2 regions of the Janibacter terrae genome follow, and region 1 is predicted to be linked to the other one. Evidence: predicted binding sites of a transcription regulator. Region 1 holds the regulator's gene; the other holds the start of a gene.
The links. Region 1 encodes LexA, which represses DNA repair genes until DNA is damaged. Its sites were predicted from a motif close to TCGAACANNTGTTCGA; they were not measured.

Region 1 (7,910 bases):
CGCCTGCTCGAGGACCCCGAGTTCCACGCGCGCGTCGACCGGGTCGTCTTCGCGTCCCAGGACGCGCTCGGCGCCGTCGCCGGCCTGCAGGTCCTCGACGCGGCGGGTGCCCCGACCGCTGCCGTCTCCGGCGTGGTCACCTCCTCGCCGCTCGCGACGCGCGAGGCGAGCGAGGTCCTCTCCGTGCCGGTCATCGGCACCTTCGAGCTGCGTGAGCCGGAGGTGGCCCTGGGTCTCCTCCGGGACCGGTCGGTCCGCGCGCAGGCATCATGAGCCGCACCGCGTCGCCCGAGGACACGGAGCAGCACGAGGCGCAGGCCGTCCCACCCATGCCCGCGCTGCTGCGGGGCAGCCGCCGGTTGCTCATGGCGCTGCTCGTCGCGACGGCGGTCGCCCACACTGCCTGCGCCATCGCGGCGGGGCTGCTCGTCGGCGTGCTCCTCGGCGACGTCGGCCAGCCCCCGAGCGCGGTGCTCGCCGATCTCGGGGTCCTCGTGGTCACCGTCGTGGGCCTCGGCGTCACGCGCTACGTCGAGCGGGTCGTCGCCGAGCGCCTCGGCCAGGACTACGTCCAGCAGATCCGGCGCGGTCTCGTCCAGCACGCGATGACCTCCGCCGAGGCGCCCTCCCTCGGCATCACGATCGCCCGCTCGACCAACGACCTCGCGAGCGTGCGCAACTGGGTCTCACTCGGGATCGCCCCGCTCGTCGCGCTCGGGCCGCTCGTGCTCGGCTCGGTCCTCGCGCTCGCGACGCTCGGCTGGCAGCTCGCACTCGTCGTCGCCGTGCCGCTCGTGGTGCTCGGCCTGGTGCTGGCCCGCGTCTCGGGCTCGGCCTTCGAGCGGGCGCGGCTCCTGCGGCGCCGACGCGGCTCGCTCGCGGCCCGCGTCGCCGACACCGTCACCGCCGCCCCCGGCATCGCCGCCGCCGGCGGTGTCGAGCGGGAGCTGCGCGCGATCGACACCTCGGGCTCCCGGGTCGTCGACGCGGCGGTGCACCGGGCCCGCACCTCCGGCCTGCTGCGCGCCTGCGCCCTCGTCGCCCCGCTCGCCGGGTCGGCCGGCGCGGCGACCCTCGGCGCCTTCGGCGTCGTCTCCGCCGCCTCGGTCGCCGTCGCCCTGACGATCGTCGGCATCCTCGCCGGCCCGGTCGCCGACGCCGGCCGCATCGTCGAGTACCGGCAGAACCACAAGGCCGCTCGCCGGATCATCGCGCCCCTGCTCCTGGAGCCCGTCGACGCCCGCCCGGCGCCCGTCTTCGACCCGGACGTCTCCAGCGGTGGTCGGGTCGTCGTGCGCGGCCTGACCGTCGACGGCGTCGCGATGCCCGGACTGCTCGCCGAGCCGGGGGAGCGCATCGTCCTCCGCGGGGGCGCGCCCTGGCACGCCCGCGAGGTCTTCACCGCGCTCGCGCTGCCGGGTCGCGACGGCTGCGTCTCGGTGTGCGTCGACGGCAAGGACCTGGCGCACACCGGCCCCAGGAGCCGCCGTCGGCGCGTCGGCTACGCACCCGTCGGTGGCCGCCTCGAGCGGGGGAGCGTCTCGCGCGCCGTGCGCTACCGCCAGCCCGACCTGGACGAAGGGGAGGGCAGCGCGGCCCTGGCAGCCGTCGGCCTGGCCGACCGGGTGGCGAGCCTGCCGGAAGGTGAGCGGACCCCCCTTCGCCGTGGCGGTGAACCGCTCACGCGCCAGGAGATCGCTCGACTGTGGGTCGCCCGCGCGACCATCGGCGCGCCGGCACTGCTCCTGCTCGAGCACGTCGACGACGACCTGGGTCCGCAGGGTCGGGAGATGCTGCGGGGGATCCTCCAGGACTACCCGGGGGTGGTGATCATGGCCTCCGACCGGCCGGAGGCGCTGCTCAACGACTGGCAGGAGTGGGCGGTGCCGGTCAGCTGACGGCCGAGGGTGTGGCCGCGGCGGCCGAGGCGACGAGCGCCTCGAGGGTCGTCGCGACCGCGGGGACCTTCAGCAGGTCCTCGGTCGTCACGACGTGGATCCGGCGTCGGCTCTTCGGGTCGAGCGGGCGGATGACGACGTCGTCGTTGGACGTCGCCGCGCGGATGAGGTCGGGGATGAGCGCGACACCCAGACCGGCGGCGACGAAGCCCTGGACAGCGACGTAGTCCTCGGTCTCGAAGGCCACCTTGGGCGCGAACCCCGCGTCGTGCGCGATCTTCAGCAGGTGGCCCCGGCAGCGCGCGCAGCCGGCGATCCAGTCCTCATCGGTGAGGTCGGTCATCGAGACCGTCTCCTTGACGGCCAGCGGGTGGTCACGGGGGAGGGCGACCCGGACCTCCTCGTCGATGAGGGGGTGCACGACGAAGCCCTCGAGGTCCTCGCCACGGGCCAGGTCGCTGCCCTCGTAGCTGAAGGCCACCGCGAGGTCGACGTCGCCGGCGCGCAGCGCGGCGATCGACTCGGGCGGCTCCGCCTCGGCGAACTGCACCGACAGGTCCGGGTGCTCGGCCCGCACCGCGGCCAGCGCGCGGGGGACGAGGGTGACCGACGACGAGGGGAAGGCCATGAGCCGCACCCGGCCGGAGCGCAGCCCGGCGATCGCGGCGACCTCCTCCTCGGCGGCGTCGAGCGCCGCGAGGACCGGCGTCGCGTGGCGCGCGAGCACCGCACCGGCCTCGGTGAGCCGCACGGAGCGGCCGACCTTCTCCACGAGGACGGTCCCGGTCCGTTGCTCGAGGCGCTTGACCATCTGGGAGACCGCCGGCTGCGAGTAGCCGAGAGCGAGGGCGGCGGCGGTGAAGCTGCCCTCCTCGGCGATGGCCCGCATCACGCGGAGCCCGGCGGCGTCGATCATGGAGCCATGGTAGGTCGTCCGGCTCGGCCGGTGCCGCTCCCGCTCACCCGAGGGCGCCGAGCACCTCATACTGGTGCGGTGATCGAGGACATCGCCCGGGTGCTGTCGGCCGGTCCGGCCCTCGTGCTCACCGGCGCCGGCATGTCGACCGACTCCGGCATCCCGGACTACCGCGGGCCGGACGGCACACGGCGGGTGTCGCCCATGCACTACTCCGAGTTCGTTGGGAGCAGCGAGGCGCGCCAGCGGTACTGGGCCCGCAGCTATGTCGGCTGGCGGCGGTTCCACGCGGCGCGCCCCAACGACGCCCACCACCTGGTCACCCGGCTGCAGCAGATCGGGGCGGCCGGCCCCGTCATCACGCAGAACGTCGACGGCCTGCACCAGGCGGCCGACACCCGCGACGTCGTCGAGCTGCACGGCAACCTCGTCGAAGCGGTCTGCCTGACCTGCGGCACACGGGTGGACCGGCAGGTCCTCGATGCGCGGATGGCCGCCGCCAACCCCGGCTTCGACGCCGACAGCGACGAGATCCGACCCGACGGCGACGTGCGGCTGGAGTCGGTCGACGTCGGCCGTTTCGTCGCCCCGTGCTGCGAGGAGTGCGGCGCCGACACGCTCAAGCCCGACGTCGTCTTCTTCGGCGGATCGGTCGCCAAGCCGCTCGTGCAGCGCTGCTACGACCTCGTCGACGCCGCGCCGAGCCTGCTCGTGCTGGGCAGCTCGCTGCAGGTGATGTCGGGGCTGCGGTTCGTGCGGCACGCGGCCAAGCGCGGGATCCCGGTCTCGCTGATCACCCGCGGACCCACGCGGGGGGACGACCTCGTCGACCACCGCGTGGACGGGGAGCTGCGGGACTCCCTTCGCTCCCTCGTCGACGCGGTCCTCGAGCTGTCGGTCACAGGCGGCGCAGCACCGCGGTGACCTTGCCGAGGATCGTCGCGTGGTCGCCGTCGATCGGGTCGAAGGCGGGGTTGTGGGGGAGCAGCCACACGTGGCCGTCCTTGCGCTTGAAGGTCTTGACCGTCGCTTCGTTGTCGAGCATGGCCGCGACGATGTCGCCGTTGTCCGCCTGCGGCTGCTGACGCACGACGACCCAGTCGCCGTCGCAGATGGCGGCGTCGATCATCGAGTCGCCGACGACCTTCAGCAGAAACAGCGAGCCCTCGCCGACGATCTGCTTGGGCAGGGGGAAGACGTCGTCGACGACCTCCTCGGCGGTGATCGGGACACCGGCGGCGATCTGGCCGAGGACGGGGACGTAGCTGGCCTCGGGACGCGCGTCGCCGGAGCCGGTCGGGTCGACGACGGCATCGCCGTGGTCGGCGCCGCCCCGCATGGAGGCCAGGTCGGTGACCTCGCCCGCCGGGGCGTCGTGGCCGTCGGGGGAGATGACCTCGATGGCCCGCGGGCGGTTGGGGTCGCGGCGCAGGTAGCCCTTGCGCTCGAGGGAGGAGAGCTGGTGGGCGACGGAGCTGGGGGAGGTGAGGCCGACGAGCTCGCCGATCTCGCGCAGGCTCGGCGGGTAGCCGCGCGTCGCGACGGCATTGCGGATGACCTCGAGGACCTTGCGCTGCCGTGCGGTCAACCCGTCCCCGGTGTCGCGCTCGGGGAGCTGGTGGATGTTGCCCTCGCCCGTGTCCTCGCCCTGTCCGCTCATCGATCGACCCTTCGTCCGTGTCCGCGAGGCACCGTTGTCGGTGGTCGCTGGTCAACTACTCCGTGTCGACGACAGTAGGCCGATCGAACAGGTATTTCAAACATCTGTTCGAGCGTGTCCTTGATTTTCTTCGAACACCCGTGCTAGACATCGTACAGACGTTCTATCGAACACCGGTTCGAGAGAACCGCCACCGCCAGGAGGACCGCATGACCGCTCTCACCGCCGCCCCCGCCCCCCTTCGCGGCGCGCGCCCGGCGCCCTCGCGTCATCTCGTCTCGGTGCCCACGGGCGATGCAGCCCTCGCCCGCCCCGCCACCCGGCTGCGCATGACCCGCCGCGGTCGGCTGGCCGTCACGACCTCGATGCTCCTGGTCGCGAGCGTCGCCGGTGCCGCGATGGCCTTCGGTGGGCCCGCGACCCAGCCCGAGCAGGTCACCGTCCGGTCGGGGCAGACTCTCGGTCAGATCGCCGCCGCCGAGCTGCCCGAGCTGCCGGTCCAGCAGGGCGTCGCCCGCCTCCAGGTGGCCAACGGGCTGTCGACCTCGTACGTGCACGCGGGGCAGACGCTGACCATCCCGACCCCCTGAGTCGCACCTGATCTCCCGGACCCATCGACCCGGGTCCGGGCCGGCCGAGGGCCACCTCCGCAGCACGTGGAGGTGGCCCTCGTGCCGTTCGTCGACGGGTGTGGATCAGGACTTGCGTCACGCGCTCCGGGGGCGTCTAATGGTCACTACATCTAGTGGTTACACCGTTGTCATTCGTCCACATCTAGTGCACAGGATGAGGTCGGTTCTCCACAGAAATCCGGGGTTCGTCCCCACGCCATCCACCGCACCATCCACAGACCAGCCGTTCTTTCGGCCACGACGAAGGGAGTCCGACGTGCACTGCCCGTTCTGCCGCCACAACGACTCCCGCGTCATCGACAGCCGCACCACGGACGACGGCAGCGCCATCCGGCGTCGCCGCCAGTGCCCGGAGTGCAGCCGCCGCTTCACCACCCTCGAGAGCGCGAGCCTCACGGTGACCAAGCGGTCTGGTGCGGCCGAGCCCTTCAGCCGGGCCAAGGTCCTGGCCGGTGTCCGCAAGGCCTGCCAGGGCCGACCGGTCACCGAGGACCAGCTCGCCCTCCTCGCCCAGCGCGTCGAGGAGAGCATCCGGGCGCAGGGCAGCGCCGAGATCGACGCGCACGAGGTGGGCATGGCGATCCTCCCGCCGCTGCGCGAGCTCGACGAGGTCGCCTACCTACGTTTTGCGTCCGTCTACCAGTCCTTCGATTCCCTGGACGACTTCGAGGCGGCCATCACCGCCCTTCGCCGCGAGCACACCGCGGCCACCTGACCCAGCACGAACCCACTCGCACCACCCGAGCAGCACAGCCGTCACCACACGGACCAGGAGAGAGAGCATGACCGAGACCGCCGGCAAGCCCAGCGCCCGTCGCGGGTCCCGCACCAAGGGCCTGACGATCAACCGCATCCACACGACCGAGGGCGTCCACCCCTATGACGAGGTCACGTGGGAGAAGCGCGACGTCGTCCAGCAGAACTGGAAGACCGGCGAGACGATCTTCGAGCAGCGCGGGGTCGAGTTCCCCGACTTCTGGTCGGTGAACGCCTCCACGATCGTCACGACGAAGTACTTCCGCGGCGCCGTCGGCTCGCCCGAGCGTGAGGCCGGGCTCAAGCAGCTCATCGACCGGGTCGTGCTCACCTACGTCAAGGCGGGCAAGGACCACGGTTACTTCGCGACCGACGCCGACGCGGAGGTCTTCGAGCACGAGCTGACCTACGCGCTCCTGCACCAGATCTTCAGCTTCAACTCGCCCGTGTGGTTCAACGTCGGCACCAAGAGCCCGCAGCAGGTCAGTGCCTGCTTCATCCTCTCGGTCGACGACTCGATGGACTCGATCCTCAACTGGTACAAGGAGGAGGGCTTCATCTTCAAGGGCGGCTCCGGTGCCGGCCTGAACCTCTCCCGCATCCGCTCCTCCAAGGAGCTGCTCTCCTCCGGCGGCACCGCCTCCGGCCCGGTCTCCTTCATGCGCGGGGCCGACGCCTCCGCGGGCACCATCAAGTCCGGTGGCGCCACCCGTCGCGCGGCGAAGATGGTCGTGCTGGACGTCGACCACCCGGACATCGAGGAGTTCGTCGAGACCAAGGCGCGCGAGGAGCACAAGATCCGCGCGCTGCGCGACGCCGGCTTCGACATGGACCTCGGCGGTGCCGACATCACCTCCGTGCAGTACCAGAACGCCAACAACTCGGTGCGTGTCACCGACGAGTTCATGCGCGCCGTCGAGGAGGGCACGGACTTCGGTCTGACCTCCCGCATGGACGGCTCGGTCATCGAGACCGTCGACGCCCGCGAGCTCATGGGCAAGATCGCCCAGGCCGCGTGGGAGTGCGCCGACCCGGGCATCCAGTACGACGGCACGATCAACGACTGGCACACCAACCCCGAGACCGGTCGCATCACCGCCTCCAACCCCTGCAGCGAGTACATGTCGCTCGACAACTCCTCGTGCAACCTCGCCTCGCTCAACCTGCTGAAGTTCCTCAAGGACGACGACACCTTCGACGCGGCCCGCTTCCAGGCGGTCGCCGAGCTCGTCATCACCGCGATGGACATCTCCATCTGCTTCGCGGACTTCCCGACCGAGTCGATCGGCGAGACGACCCGTGACTACCGCCAGCTGGGCATCGGCTACGCCAACCTCGGCGCGCTGCTCATGGCGACCGGCCACGGCTACGACTCCGACGGTGGCCGTGCGCTCGCCGGCGCGATCACCTCGCTGCTCACCGGTGCGTCCTACAAGCGCTCGGCGGAGCTCGCCGGGATCGTCGGCCCGTACAACGGCTACGCCCGCAACGCGGACGCCCACAAGCGCGTCATGCGCAAGCACCAGGCGGCCAACGACCAGATCCGCACGCTGCACACGATGGACAAGGACATCCACGCCTACGCCACCAAGGCGTGGGACGCGGTCGTCAAGGTCGGCGAGAAGAACGGCTACCGCAACGCCCAGGCGTCGGTGCTCGCCCCGACCGGGACCATCGGCTTCATGATGGACTGCGACACCACCGGCATCGAGCCCGACTTCTCGCTCGTGAAGTTCAAGAAGCTCGTCGGCGGCGGCTCGATGCAGATCGTCAACCTGACGATCCCGCGCGCGCTGAAGAAGCTCGGCTACACCGAGGAGACCATCGAGGCGATCGTCGAGTTCATCGCCGACAAGGGTCACGTCATCGACGCCCCCGGCCTCAAGCTCGAGCACTACGAGATCTTCGACACCGCCATGGGTGCGCGCGCCATCGCCCCGATGGGTCACGTGCGGATGATGGCTGCGGTCCAGCCCTTCCTCTCGGGTGCCATCTCCAAGACGGTCAACCTGCCGGAGACGGCCACGGTCGAGGAGATCGAGGACGTC
Region 2 (7,910 bases), 1.4 Mb from region 1:
GGCCGGTGGCGGACGCATGGAAGGGGATGCGGGTGCCCAGCGCCAGGAAGGCCCGGAGGCGGTGCGAGGTGTCGAGGCGCTCGAGCAGGACCAGCGCATCACCGTCCGGGACGGCGAGGTGGATCGTCTCGGTCGTCGCGAGCTGCAGCTCGCTCATCACCGGCAGCGCGACATCGCGCAGCCCCGAGCGGCCGTCGACACTGCGGCTGAGCCGGAGCGCCCGGTAGGTCAGGCCCCACCGGGTCGGCGACTCCTGGGTGGCCCGCAGCCACCCGATCTCCGCGAGCGTGGTGAGCATGCGCTGGGTGGTGCTCTTCGGCAGGCCGACCTCTCGGGCGAGCTCGGACAGCCCGACCGGCTGCAGGTCGGCGACCGTCTCGAGCACCCGGAAGGCGCTGACGACGCTGTGGGTGGGCTGGTTACCGGACATGTGTTGCTCCTCGGCGTGCTGGGCAGTACGGTGCGTCTGGTCCAAACAATAGACCAACGGACCGCACAGTGGACCACAAAGGAGTGCCCATGCTCGTGCAGCTACTCGCCCTGGCGACCTTCGTCGCCGTCTTCGCCCTCGCGGCGATCCGCAACGTCAACATCGGGCTGGTGATGTTCCCCTTCGCCGCGGCCGTCGGCCTCGGGCTGGCCGACATGGCCCTCGAGGACGTCATCGGCGGGTTCCCGCTCTCGATCCTCGTCCTGCTCGTCGGCGTCACGTACTTCTTCGGCATCGCGCACAGCAACGGCACGATCGAGTGGCTCATCGACGCCGTCATCAGCCGCGTCGGAGGCCGGGACGGGCTCTTCCCTCTCGTCTTCTTCCTGCTCACCGCCGCGATCTCCGCGATGGGCGCCCCGCTCGGCGGCCTCGTCATGGCACCCGTGGGCATGACCGTCGCCGCGCGGCGCGGTCTCGACCCGATGCTCATGGCGCTGGCCATGGGTACCGGCCTGTCCGCGGGTGCCTTCGCCCCGACGAGCCTCTTCGGCATCATCACCTGGGGCACGGCCGACAGTGCCGGGATCGATCTCAACCCCATGCTGCTCTTCGGCCTGGCGCTCGCGATGAACCTCGTGCTCCTCGCCGTGGCCCACCTGATGTTCGGGCGTCGTCCTCGCCCGGTGACCGAGGAGCCTGCCGTCGCCGGCCCGACCGGAGGCTCCGGGACCGGGCGCGAGATCGGTGGCTACGGCCAGTCCTCGCTCCAGCTCAAGACGCAGGCCACGGCCGTCCGCGAGGCCGTCACCGACGGCACCGTCGCCCCGCCGACCACCCTGCAGGTCGTGACCCTCGTGGCGATGGCCGCCCTCGTCATCAGCGTGGTCGTCATCGCCGTCACGGGTGGCGAGCCGGACATCGGTGTCCTCGGCTTCGCGCTCGGTGCCCTGCTCGCCGTCATCGACCCGGCGGCCGGCAAGCGAGCCATGACCCGCATCGACTGGGGCTCCGTGCTGCTGGTCGGCGGCATCATCACCTACGTCGGCGTGCTCAAGGAGATGGGCGTGCTCGACATGCTCGGCGAGAGCGCCGCCGCCCTGGGCACCCCGATCCTCGCCGCCTTCCTCCTGTGCGTCGTCGCCGGGCTCATCTCCGCCTTCGCGTCGACGACCGGCATGCTGGCGGCGCTCGTGCCGCTCTCCCTCCCCCTCATCAGCGAAGGGGGAGTCCCCGGGTGGGCGCTCATCTGCGCCATCGGCGTGTGTGCGTCGATCGTGGACGTCTCACCCTTCTCGACCGTCGGCGCGACGTACGTGGCGACCGCCGAGGCGGAGGACCGGCCCCGGCTGACCTCCCTGCTCACCCGGTGGGGGCTCGCGATGGTCGCCGTCGGCCCCATCGCCCTGACGCTCCTGCTCATCCTCCCCGGCAAGGTGATCGCATGACCTCCTCCCTAATCCAGGGCCTGCTCGACGGACCGGACCGACCCGACGCCCTGACCGTCGACGGCACGACCCTCGGCAGCCACCAGCTCGTCGACGCCGCAGCGCGGTTCGCCGCGTCGCTGCCCGACGACGGCCCGGTCGCGGTGCGCGCCGAGCCCCGCGTCGAGACCGCGGTCGCGGTCATCGGCTGCCTGCTCGCCGGCGTGCCGGCCGTCCCCGTCCCACCGGACGCCGGTGCCGGCGAGGTGCAGCACGTGCTCCGCGACTCGGCCGCGACCGCCTGGGTCGGGGCGGCGCAAGAGGGGGTGTCGCTCCCTTCGCTCCCGGTGGACGTCACGGGCGGGCGATCGCCCGGGCTGCCCCCGACGCCCGGCCCCGACCGGACCGGGATCATCCTCTACACCTCCGGCACGACCGGGGCCCCCAAGGGCGTGACCCTCAGCCAGGCGGCCATGGCCTCCGGCCTCGACGGCCTCGCCGAGGCCTGGGAGTGGACCGCCGACGACCTGCTCGTCCACGGTCTGCCGCTCTTCCACACCCACGGGTTGATCCTCGGCATGCTCGGTCCGCTGCGCCTCGGCGGCCGGCTGCACCACACGGGTCGGCCGCGCCCGGAGCGCTACGCCGCCGCCCGCGGTTCGATGTACTTCGGCGTGCCCACGGTCTGGTCGCGGGTGGCCGCCGACCCGACCTCCGCCCGGGCGCTGTCCAGCGCGCGCCTCCTCGTGTCGGGGAGCGCGCCGCTGCCCGTGCCGGTCTTCGACGCGATCCGTGAGCTCACGGGGCAGGCGCCGATCGAGCGGTACGGCATGACGGAGACCATGATCACCCTGAGCACACGCGCCGATGGTGAGCGTCGCCGCGGCTGGGTCGGTCTGCCGGTCGGTGACGCCGAGACCCGCATCCGGACCGACGACGGACGTGCGGTCCCGGCCGATGGGGAGACGATCGGCCGGCTCGAGGTGCGGGGCTCCATGCTCTTCGACCGCTACCTCAACAGGGACGACGCGACGGCGGCGTCCTTCACGCAGGACGGGTGGTTCGTCACCGGCGACATGGCCGCGTGGGACGACGGCGGGTTCCATCGCATCGTCGGCCGCGAGTCCGTCGACCTCATCAAGTCCGGTGGCTACCGCGTCGGCGCCGGCGAGATCGAGGCCTCGCTGCTCGGTCGCCCGGAGGTCGCCGAGGTCGCTGTCGCGGGCGTGCCCGACCCCGACCTCGGCCAGCGGATCGTGGCCTGGGTCGTGCCGAGCGGTCGGGCCGACGACGCCGTCGCCGCGACCCTCGTCGCGCACGTCGCCGAGGAGCTCGCGTGGCACAAGCGTCCGCGTGAGGTGCGCTTCACGGACTCGTTGCCGCGCAACGCGATGGGCAAGATCCAGAAGAAGCAGCTGGACGGCGTGGTCTAGCTCCGGCCCGTGACTGCCGCGTAGGGCGCCGGGCCGGGTCCACAGACCCCGTGATTGCGGGTTCTTGTCCACACGGCGTGTCGGTCCCGTGTGATGCACATCATCGAACATATGATCGAATCATGACAGCGACGCCGCTGCAGTACCGCGACACAGGCCTCATGGGTGGCCTGCGGGACGCGCTGCGCTCGTTGGTGTACTCCGACCCGGGCACGGCCTGGCAGCTGCCCGACCCGGACGTCGCAGACGGGCTGGCGTTGATCGGTCGGGCCCGGCAGCTGCTGGAGGTCGCCGAGGTGCAGCTGGTGCGCGAAGGGATCTCGCGGGGCCTGCCGGGCCAGGGGTCGTGGTCGGCGCACGACTGGGTCGGGGTCAACGAAGGGCGCCGCGCGCCCCGCCCCTCGGCCCAGCACGTCGCGCGGGTGGTGCGGGTCGCCGGCGCTGCAGGGGCGACGGGTGAGATCACGCAGGCCTTCGAGGCCGGTGACCTGCCGTTGGGCAAGGCCGACCAGCTGGTGCGCTTCCACGAGTCGGTGCGCCGGGTCGCCGACCCGGACCTCCTCGAGGAGGACCTGGCAGTCCTGACCCGGGCCGCCCGGGACGAGGTGCTGACCTCGCCCGACGGGGCCCGGGTCACCGACCGGGTCGGCGGGTTGGACGAGAAGAAGCTCGCGGCCGCGATCACCCAGACCGGGCGGATGCTGCGCCCGGAGCAGGACCTGGACGACGAGGACGCCGCAGCCAAGGCCTCCCGCTCGTTGACCAAGGCCCCCGGCCCGTGCGGGATGACCCGCTACCGCGTCGACCTCGACCCCGAGGGCGCCGCGATCCTCGACGCCGCGCTGGCCGCGTTGTCCGCACCGGTCAAGGGACCCGACGGCGCCCCGGACGAGCGGACCCCGGCCCGGCGCCGCGCCGACGCGCTGCTGTCGATCATCAGCCGCGGCGTCGCCGCGCCCGAAGGCGTCCCACGGGCCGACAAGGCCCAGATCCTGGTGACCATCAGCCTCCACGCCCTCTCCTCAGCGCACGGCCGGTGCGTCGCCTGCGGGCAGGACCTGTCCGGCCACGCCCCCGACGCCACCGGCCAAATGTTCGGCGGGGCAGCCTTCGACCCTCCCAGCGGGGGCCACGCCGGTGGCCTGACCGCCACCGGGCAGGTCCTCACCCCCACCACCGTCCGCAAGCTGGCCTGCACCGCCGGGATCATCCCCGCGATCTTGGGTACCAACCACGAACCCCTCGAGCTCGGCCGCACCACCCGACTGTTCACCCCCGGCCAACGCAAAGCCCTGTGGTTGCGCGACGGCGGCTGCACCTACCCCGGCTGCACCATGCCCCCGCAATGGACCGACGCCCACCACATCACCCACTGGGCCCACGGCGGGGCCACCGACCTGTCCAACGCCGCCCTCCTCTGCGAACGCCACCACACCCACGTCCACCAACACGACCTCACCGCCACCACCACCCCCTGCGGCGTCACCTGGCACACCTAGCTGCCACGCGCTGTCCTGAGGTGCGACGAAGGAGCCTCGAAGGGCTCCGGACCCGGCCCCCACGGGACCGGCCACAGACATGCCGCGCCGTCCCCAGACCCGGCGGCACACCCCCTTCGTCCACACGGAGCGGTCGGGCCGAGCGTTGACGGACGGCCTGCCTAGGGTGGGTTGCAGGCACAGAGGGCGAAGGGAGCAACGACGTGGTCTGGAAGGTCGAGTCCGCCGACTGGGTGCTGTCGTTGACGGACGACGACATCGAGGCGGCCACGGACGAGGGCACCTTCGACCGGGGGTATGGCTACGCCGAGGACGAGATGGTCACCCAGGCCGCGGCCCTCAACCGGGGTCGCGTCCTCGTCGCCACGGTGCTGGGGTCCGGCCACGAGTCCTACCAGACGATCGTCTCCCTCGAGGGCGACTCCCGGGCTCCCCGCACCGAGTGGAGCTCCCGGTGCAGCTGCCCGGTCGGCGCGCGCTGCAAGCATGCGGTGGCCGTCCTCCTCACCGTCCGCGACGTCCTCGGGGGCCCCACGGGGATCGACACCGCCCCCGCCGCCCCGTGGGAGGCGACCCTCGAGCGGCTGTCGGCGCCCGCGCCGGTCGAGCCCCTGCGCGACGGCGACGTGCTGGCGCTGGTCTTCGAGCCGGTCATCGAACCCGGGCGGGGGAGGGGGGCGGCCGACTCCCGCAAGCTCCTCGTCCGGCCCACGCGGTGGACGCGACTGGGCCGGTGGGCCAAGAAGTTCTCCTGGGCGGAGGCCGACAGCGAGTCCTACAACGCCGTCGCCATCAAGCGGAGCCATCGACGGGCGGTGCGGTTCCTGCTCGCCCTGCAGCACCCGGCCGCCGCCAGGGCCCGGTCCTACGCGGTCAAGGAACCGGCCGTCCACCTCGACGCCTTCGGCGGGGAGGTCTGGATCGCTCTGCGTCGGGCCGAGCAGGCCGGTATCGCTCTCCTCGCCAGCGACGACGGGGACCCGGCGCGCCTCCTGGCCGAGCCCGTCGAGGCGGTCGTCGACGTCACCCGCGACGCGGACGGTGTGTGCCTGACGCCGAAGATCGTGTGGCCCGACCCCACGATCGAGCCCGACGACGTCCACCTCCTCGGTGACCCCGTCCACGGGCTCTCGGCGAGCGTGGACGGGGAGCTGGTCCTCGCCCCCTTCGCCGCGACGTTGGGGACGGGCACCACCGACCTGCTGCGCGGCGGCGAGGTGCTCGTCCCCGCGGCGGACGTCGACCGCTTCCTCGCGATGTACCTCGGTCGGCTTCGCGAGCAGGTCACGGTCATCTCGTCGGACGGCAGCGTGGACCTGCCCGAGCCGACCCCGCCTCGCCTGCACATCCGCGTCGGGGGCGAAAGGGAGGCCCTGCGCCTCGACCTCGGGTTCGTCTACGCGGCGGGCAGCCAGGAGCACGTCGTCCCGGCGGCTGCCGGCGGAGCCGTCCCGCGGGACGCGAAGGGGGAGCAGGCGCTGCTGACCGCGCTCGGCGACCTCCGCGAGGTCCCCGGGGCGGTCGTCCGCGCCACCGGCAGCACCCAGCGCCGCCTCGTGCCGCAGGTCCTGCTGCGCGGCGCCACCGCGATCGCCGTCGTCACCGAGGTCCTGCCCGCGCTCGAGGTCGACGAGCGGGTCGTCGTCGAGCACGGGGAGGACGTGCCGGCGTACGAGCACCTCGACGAGGAACCCGTCATCGCCGTGCACGAGGCGGGCGAGGCCGCCGGCTCCGACTGGCTCGACCTGCGGGTCAGCGTGACCGTCGGCGAGGTGGCGGTGCCCTTCGAGCCGCTCTTCGCCGCCCTCGTGCGGGGTGAGGAGATCATGCTGCTGGAGTCCGGTGAGTGGTTCCGTCTCGACCACCCGGTGCTCACGGACCTGCGCGCCCTCATCGAGGAGGCCGGCGAGATCACCGAGCCCGAGGCGGGCGAGCTGCGCCTCAGTCGCTACCAGGTCGGCCTCTGGGACGACCTCTCCGGCATCGCCGACGTCGCGGTGCCCCGCGAGCACGACTGGCGGGCCCGCGTCGAGGCCCTGCGGGACCTCGACACCACCGAGCCGCCGCCGGTCCCCGATGGCCTGCGGGCGACCCTGCGGCCGTACCAGCTGGAGGGCTACCACTGGCTCACCACGCTGTGGGACGCCGGGCTCGGCGGGGTGCTCGCCGACGACATGGGCCTGGGCAAGACCGTCCAGACCCTGGCCCTGCTCGCCCGGGCCGCGGCAGCCGGCGAGCTCGACCGGCCGGTCCTCGTCATCGCGCCCACGAGCGTCGTCGGGACGTGGGCGAGCGAGGCGCACACCTTCGTCCCCGATCTCGAGGTGCGCGCCCTCGGCCGGACGAGCCGCACCCGCGGCCAGGACGTCGCCGAGGCGGTCGCCGGGGCACAGCTCGTCGTGACCTCCTACGCCGTCCTGCGCATCGACGCGGACGAGTTCGCCGCCGTCGACTGGCGCGGCGTGGTCATCGACGAGGCCCAGTTCGTCAAGAACGACCGGGCCAAGGCCCACCAGGCGATCAGGCGGCTGTCGACCCCCTTCGTCCTCGCAGTGACGGGCACGCCCCTGGAGAACTCGCTGATGGACCTCTGGTCCCTGCTCGCACTGGCCGCGCCCGGGCTGTACCCGCACCGGGAGCGGTTCGTCCGGGACTACCGCAAGCCGATCGAGTCGGGGGAGCGTCCCGAGCTGCTCGACCGGATGCGTCGCCGGGTCCGGCCGCTCATGCTCCGCCGCACCAAGGAGCAGGTGGCGCTCGACCTGCCGCCCAAGCAGGTGCAGGTGCTGCCGGTCGACCTCACGCCCGGCCATCGGCGGCTCTACGACAGGCACCTGCAGCGCGAGCGCAAGCGGGTGCTCGGCCTGCTCGCCGACCCCGAGGCCAACAGGGTCGCGATCCTCGCCTCGATCACCCGGCTGCGACAGCTGAGCTTGGACCCCGGGCTCGTCGACGACGAGCACCGCGGCCAGGTGACGTCGGCGAAGATCGAGCTGCTCGTCGAGCAGCTGCGCGAGCTCGGCGACGAGGGCCACCGGGCGCTCGTCTTCAGCCAGTTCACGAGCTACCTGCGACTCGTCCGTGAGCGGCTCGACGCCGAGGGCATCACGACCAGCTACCT

Region 2: the regulator LexA is predicted to act here: its motif matches at 3,394-3,409, upstream of V3C34_RS01710 (HNH endonuclease signature motif containing protein).

What each region holds. Positions count from the first base shown of each region.
Region 1 covers NZ_CP144167.1:1,706,802-1,714,711, forward strand. Annotated here, with positions in the region: gene V3C34_RS08425 (DUF1611 domain-containing protein) at 1-273, shown strand, start outside; gene V3C34_RS08430 (ABC transporter ATP-binding protein) at 270-1,898, shown strand; gene V3C34_RS08435 (LysR family transcriptional regulator) at 1,891-2,814, opposite strand; gene V3C34_RS08440 (Sir2 family NAD-dependent protein deacetylase) at 2,893-3,738, shown strand; gene lexA (transcriptional repressor LexA) at 3,713-4,474, opposite strand; gene V3C34_RS08450 (LysM peptidoglycan-binding domain-containing protein) at 4,684-5,064, shown strand; gene nrdR (transcriptional regulator NrdR) at 5,363-5,821, shown strand; gene V3C34_RS08460 (vitamin B12-dependent ribonucleotide reductase) at 5,889-7,910, shown strand, end outside.
Region 2 covers NZ_CP144167.1:331,994-339,903, reverse strand. Annotated here, with positions in the region: gene V3C34_RS01725 (IclR family transcriptional regulator) at 1-430, opposite strand, end outside; gene V3C34_RS01720 (SLC13 family permease) at 520-1,878, shown strand; gene V3C34_RS01715 (acyl-CoA synthetase) at 1,875-3,290, shown strand; gene V3C34_RS01710 (HNH endonuclease signature motif containing protein) at 3,413-4,789, shown strand; gene V3C34_RS01705 (DEAD/DEAH box helicase) at 4,993-7,910, shown strand, end outside.